Regions from separate parts of the Proteiniphilum sp. genome, predicted to be linked through region 1. Evidence: riboswitches for the same ligand, from Rfam matches in the RefSeq annotation. Region 1 holds a riboswitch; the other holds the start of a gene.
What was found. Region 1 has a riboswitch for cobalamin ahead of U2P89_RS08420 (thioredoxin family protein). Riboswitches for the same ligand answer to the same signal wherever they lie in the genome.
Positions count from the first base shown of each region.

Region 1 (3,426 bases):
GTACGCCTGAAACACGGTGTGCGGATAGAACACATAGAACGGTTCATCCTTTTCGGCAAGCTCCATGAACTTGTCGGGGATCACCACTCCGATGGAAAGGGATTTGATACGGACTTTTTCGTCCACATTGATCTTTTTACAATCGAGGAATTCCTCGATATCGGAGTGGAACACGTTCAGGTAAACCGCCCCGGCGCCCGGCCGTTGTCCCAGTTGATTGGCATAGGAGAATACATCCTCTAAAAGCTTCATCACCGGCAATACGCCGCTGGCACGGCCTTCCACTCCTTTTATCGCTTCCGAACGTCCGCGTAGCTTGGAGAGGTTGAGCGAAACGCCCCCGCCGATAGACGAAAGTTTCATGGAAGAATTGATCCCGTAACCGATCCCGTTTAGGCTGTCGCCGATCTCGTCGAGGAAGCATGACACCAACTCTCCGGAGCGTTTCTTGCCGGCATTCAGGAAGGTCGGTGTGGCGGGTTGGTATTCCTGGTTGATAAACAATTCGGCATATTCCATTGCCTTGTTTATATCGCCACGGCCGAGATAAAGCGCAGCACACGCCAACCGGTCCTCATACCGTTCCAGGAATTTCTCCCCGCTATCGTCCCGCAGGGCATAATTCTGGAAGAACTTGAACGCGCTGATATAAGACGGGAAACGGAATTTCTTCTCGTACATCAGGTTGTACACCTCTTTGATCTCTTCGAAGGAATACCATTCCAGCAAATTCTCGTAATAGTTGTTTTCGATCAGATAATCTATTTTTTCTTTCAGCGTATAGAAAAATACGGTGTTTTTATTGACATATTCGAGAAAATAGGAGCGTACCGCCTCTTTGTCCTTCCCGAACTGAAACTCATCATCCTTTTTCACCATTACCTGGTTGTTAAGTAATATCCAGTTTTTTACTTTCATTTGATTAAAATTTAGAGCCAAGAATCAAGATTCAAGAACCAAGACCTTTGATAAATTAAAAATTAAGAGTGAAGAATTAAAAATGATAAAAGGAGTTGACTCTCTCTATAAAGGCATTTACATCCCGTTCCAACCCCGACAGTTCGAATTTCAGCAAGAGCGGTATCCCGTATCTCGTCGCAATCTTGTCGGCTGTCACGGCAAAGTTCGCACCCCAGTTCATATTCCCGCTTGACGAGATGGTTAAGATAAACGGCGAGTTTACCTGCATGAATTGCTCAGTAGAGTAGGGCACCTGGCCTATCTTAGTAGTATAGGTAATAAGGTGGCCGGGGCTTGAAATGATCAAATCTTCAGATATTTTCAGGCATTGCCATCCGGTTCTTGCTGATACCTTACGCACGAAACGTTCCACATTGCCCGTTCTGCTATCATAATAGATTGTCATAGTTGTGCTACCATTGTATTCAACTTCTCCGGATCATAACCCACAATGCGTACTAATTCCTCGCTCCCGTCGACCAGGATAGTAGTGGGAACAGAACGTATTTTATGTTTCATTGCCAATTCCGGACTGTTAAACGGGTTGACAGTTTCAAAAGCAATGTTTTTATCTTCAAGGAATCTCGACACCATCAGGCACGGATTGCAATCTTCTTTTTCAAATTTGACGATCTTTCTCATTTTGATGCAATTTTACAGGTTATTAAATAGTCGATATATGCATAACACACCCTGTCATGCATGGGATAAATAAATATCGGATTGATTTTTTTATTTCTGAACTATTTTTTAAGCCACATGGATAGTGGATAAGTTTTCTTATTCCACACTTGAATAAAAAAATAGTTTAGCTTTATTGCATATTTTCTTTATAAACCCGAAAGAAAATGTATTTCTTCTTTTGGCAGGTCTTCTGACTTACTCTGTTTCCGGCAGCCTTCCCTTTACATATAATAAAAGTGGCAAAAAGAATTGCAGAAACGCTTGAATGAGTTTACAGCAGCGGGTTCTGTTCAGGATTTGCACCTGATTCCCTTTTCATCCCGGTCACGAGGACTCATGATCGGAACACCAAAATTTCCAACAAATATCGAATAAAAAAACGGGATAGACATTTAAAACGGAATATATTTTTCTATGGAATATCGATAAAGTTTATCAAAATGGAAAATTTTCCAATTTAAAATTGGAGTAAAGTTTTCCATTCTAAAAATTACAGAGCGATTTTATTTTTCCAAGTCTTCTGTTTTGTAAAAGTTGCGGATCGTTTTCTGAGTTATTGTTGTCTGCTTTCCAGATATCTGATCAATGCTTCGCTTTTCTCTTTTTCCAGTTTCAACTGTTCTATATCCAGCAGCAAGGAGGAGAGTTCGAACGAGTCGCGTACACCTTTTTTAGCGGCGTCGGTCATTTTGACTGTGATGGTACGGTTACCAATAAATTGAACGGTGAGTGGTCGATCGCGGAAGGTATAGATGAATCCGGCGACTCCGTTTTCACTGTCCCCACTATAGCGGACAATCTCATAAGCTTTGTCCAGGGTATTGAAACGGTAATTCAATCCGTCGGAAGTGACGGGGAGGGTCTCTGCAAAATTACCGTCGTCGGTAGTTACTTTGATTTTGTTATGCTTGATATGGCTTCCAGAAAGGATACTTTCGATAAAGAGTATTCCTTTTTCCCGCACACCCGAGCGGAGTCCATTTCGACTCAGGGAAGAGTGATAGGGGTATGCTTTGGGGTAATACTCTCCAAACTCCTGGTACCGCTCATCGCGTACATAATCGAAAAGGCTGAGCTTGTCATTGAGCTCGGTGTATTTTTCACCAAGCATCGAGTCGCAATAGACAATATTCCGCCTGTTTTCCGCCATGCGTATCTCCTGCATAAGCGCGAACCCGGCGTTGATTTCATCAAAAGATTTAGGAAAAAGAATTTTAATGCTGTCAATCTTCAACTTGGCCAGCGGATAATTACCTTCCTGATATGCTTTTCCCGCCTGGGAAAGATATTCTTTAGCTCCTCTGTTTTTTTCCGAACAGGAAAAAAGGAGAAGTACAGAAAGGGACAGTACAGTGGTCTGAAAAGAAAAACGCATCTCAATAATAGCATTTTATGAACACGGAGGATCGTCCTCCGGCCTTGTTTATCTCTGCAAAATTACAAATATATTCCTCATCAAAAGCTGTTATAAAGCACAATTATTGTAATTTTGCAATTCGTAACAGATAATACGCTGTAATGTAATTACTTCGGCAGGACAGCTATCCCACAGTCCGTAAAGGGAACCCTTTGCTTTAACGGCAGGGACAGGCGGCAAGTTACGAAAAACCAGACATATAAAAAAAATATTTATGGAGATATTGCAGGAAGAAATACAGGCGCACCTAAACAAAAAGATTTTCAAATTGATTTCAGAAACAGCCGATGAAATGGGAGTGGCATGTTACCTGATCGGTGGTTATGTACGTGATTTCTTTCTATACCGCCCGTCGAAAGATATCG
Region 1 covers NZ_JAXQGC010000037.1:26,481-29,906, forward strand. Annotated here, with positions in the region: gene nrdE (class 1b ribonucleoside-diphosphate reductase subunit alpha) at 1-918, opposite strand, end outside; gene nrdI (class Ib ribonucleoside-diphosphate reductase assembly flavoprotein NrdI) at 995-1,366, opposite strand; gene U2P89_RS08420 (thioredoxin family protein) at 1,363-1,602, opposite strand; cobalamin riboswitch at 1,807-2,012, opposite strand; gene U2P89_RS08425 (hypothetical protein) at 2,198-3,019, opposite strand; gene U2P89_RS08430 (CCA tRNA nucleotidyltransferase) at 3,276-3,426, shown strand, end outside.

Region 2 (3,426 bases), on a different contig from region 1:
TTCACTTTTCACTTTTCACTTTTAATTTTTAATTTTTTCATAACTCATAATTAATAGAATGCCTCCTTTCCTCAATATACAAAACCTCTCCTGCGGATATAACAGCGGCTTCCGGGTACATGACATTAACCTGAAGCTCCCCGAAGGGTCGTTTGCAGGTATCATCGGGCCCAACGGATCCGGGAAAACCACACTGTTCAGGGGTATCTCAGGGACATTGTCGTTAAAAGAGGGAAATATCCTGCTTGAAGGAACTGACCTATCGGAACTCACATGGAGGGAAAAGGCGCAAAAACTCGCCATTGTCTCGCAATTCTCCGAAACAGCAGAACTATCGGTAGAAGAATATGTACTGATGGGACGTCTTCCCTACCGTCAACCATTCCAGTTCTTCGACAGGAAAGAAGATATCGAGATAGCACACCATTATATGCATCTGACCAATACCTATCGTCTGCGCCACAAATCGATGACGGAATTGAGTGGTGGTGAGCGACAAATGGCCAATATTGCCTGCGCCTTATCACAACACCCTCGCTTATTGTTACTTGACGAACCGACATCACACCTTGATATTACCCATCAGATGCAATTCATGAACCTGATCCAACGACTGAACGAAGAGATGAAACTCAGTGTGATGATGATCTTACACGATCTCTCACTTGCTGCCGAGTATTGCGACTTCCTGCTGATGATGAAAAACGGGACAACCTTTTGCCAAGGAGCTCCCGAAGTGGTGATTACCTATGAACATATCGAAAATGTATATGACACGATAGTGATCGTAAAGACTAATCCCATATCAGGTAAACCGGTAGTCTTTCCCGTATCTGAACAGAGGTTACGCAATGGAAAAAAATAAATTATTCCACCAAACAAACCGATCTCCGAATAAACCCTCCAATATTTCATTTCCGAATCCCAAATAAAAACAGTACTTTTGCAGCGCTTTCGGGCACAATGGAATTCGGTAGTTTGCCATAAGCGAAGAAGCCGAAGCTGTACCCGCAGCCGTATGTTCCCTATTTATAGGGTTATCCGACATTTTCAAATGTAAAAGTCACTGTCCCGATAAATCGGGATGGGAAGGCAACGGATAACCGGGAACGAGCCGGAAGACCTGACCGAAAGCATCAGCCATGCAAGCTTTCGGGATAAAAGCAGCGTTGAGATTATTTCCGGCATTTAAATTCTCCCGCATTTAAATTCTCCTTGTATCCGGAATTTCAAAACACTCTCTCCCTCGAAAGTTTATGGTTCAAACGAATGTTTAACTGTAAATTTTTCAACAATGAACAAGAAATTTTTCACCGGTATTTTTGCCTTGCTTTTCACTGGCACACTCCTCTATGCGCAGGATTCTGCCGAACAAACATATGACCTGGAGGAAGTAGTGGTCACCGCTACTCGTATGGGATTACCTTTAAAGAGCGTTCCACAGAAAGTGGAGATCATCGACAGTAAAAAAATAACCACCGTACAGGCTGACAATGCGGCCGACCTGCTTAAACGGACTGTCAACCTTGACATCATACAATATCCCGGCTCTTCATCGGCCATAGGTATGCGTGGGTTCAGCCCTTCCGCCCATAACCGCAACTACACATTGGTGTTGATCGACGGCAAACCGGCCGGGACAACCAATCTCACTTCTATCCCAACCGATTTTATCGAGATGATAGAAGTAGTGAAAGGCCCCTACTCAGTGCTCTATGGATCGGACGCAATGGGTGGCGTGATTAATATCATCACACGCAAACCCGGTGATAGCCGGACTGGCAATATCAGCCTTAGCGCCGGAAATTTCGGGCAGACCAACTTCAACGGATATGCATCGGGAGGCATTTCCGATAACGTTTCTTTAGCACTCGGCTTTTCAAGGAAAGCACAGGATAAAGATTATCGTATCGGGAAAAAGAATCTGATTTCTTTATCGGAAAAAGAGGAATTGATCCTCGACAAAAAATCGTATGGCGATATCATGACCAACAGCCAATACCAGATCAACCAATTCATGGGGAAATTGAATATTGGGTTCAATGACCTCTGGAGTGCCGATCTGTCAGGCATATTCGTCACTTCAAATGACATTGAAATGCCCGGTAACTATTGGCATTCTGAAGGATTGACCAAGAAAGACTTCGACCGGGCCAATATCTCAGTCGATGTCCGTCGCAATACGTTCAATAACACATTGCTTATCTCCCCCTATTATTCTGTTTATAATGAGAGCAATTACGACAACAACACCGATAATGCATTTATCAACTACAAGGAGTCGGTCAAACAATATGGATTGAAGTTAAGCGATACACATACCTGGGGTGATTTCCAATTGATCGGAGGAATCGACCTGGATGCACTGAACGTCTCCTCCGAACGGTTTACAGATAAAATGACACAGACGGATCCTTACCGTCCCGATCATAATAGTTTTGCTTCATCGGTATTTGTACAAGGAGCATACACAAAAGGCAATCTATTTGTCAATGCCGGCCTACGCTATAACTACACCAAATTCACACTGGAAGCAGATGATTTTCTCGGTAACGAAAAGAAGAGTAACAATTATTCCAACTTCAACCCTTCGGTCGGGATCAAATATTTCCTTACACCTATGCTGAACATCCATGCCAGTGCAGGAAACGCTTTCTATATGCCCGACGCCTATAAGATGGCCGGACAATTCGAGGCGGGAGGCATGAAATACAAAGGAAATGAAGACCTGAAAGCTGAGACATCAACTTCATTCGATTTCGGGATGAACATATCCAATAATGAATGGTTGAATTTAGATGTGTCCTACTTTCATGCGTTTTATAAAAATAAGATCGTGAACGAGACAAAATTTGATGAAACGACCAACGACATGCATTTCACCTTTGCGAATGCCACAAATGGGCGCATGAACGGGCTGGAACTTATGTTCTCATCCGATATAGCCAAAGCGCTTGGATCGCAAAACAGCCTGGAACTATATGCAGGTTTCACCCATATGTTCAATAACAAATTTGATGAAATAAGAGGAAAAGGCACACCTGATGAGAAGACGCTGACCAAAGATATACTCTACGTACGCCGCAATACAGGGAACTTCGGTATTACATTTGATACCAACCGCGGTTTTGTAACCCGGCTAAACGCACGCTATATCGGAAAACGGCTGGAACAGGACTGGATGTTTGCCTATGACGAAAATTGGAATCCTACCAGCCTTCGTCCCGATATAAAACCGGAAGATTACTACACCAAGGGCGATTATGAAACAACCGATCAGGTTCTTCAACATTCGGCACATCTGGTTTTTGATTATTCTGCTTACTATAATGTAACCCCGAAAGCACGTGTCGGGATATCAGTATCCAACCTGCTCGATGAAAATTACACCGAAAAAGACGGATACAATATGCCGGGACGTAGTAT
Region 2 covers NZ_JAXQGC010000059.1:17,451-20,876, forward strand. Annotated here, with positions in the region: gene U2P89_RS15120 (ABC transporter ATP-binding protein) at 59-865, shown strand; cobalamin riboswitch at 930-1,147, shown strand; gene U2P89_RS15125 (TonB-dependent receptor plug domain-containing protein) at 1,295-3,426, shown strand, end outside.
Region 2: linked by a shared signal. The riboswitch ahead of U2P89_RS15125 (TonB-dependent receptor plug domain-containing protein) and the one ahead of U2P89_RS08420 (thioredoxin family protein) in region 1 are both predicted to bind cobalamin.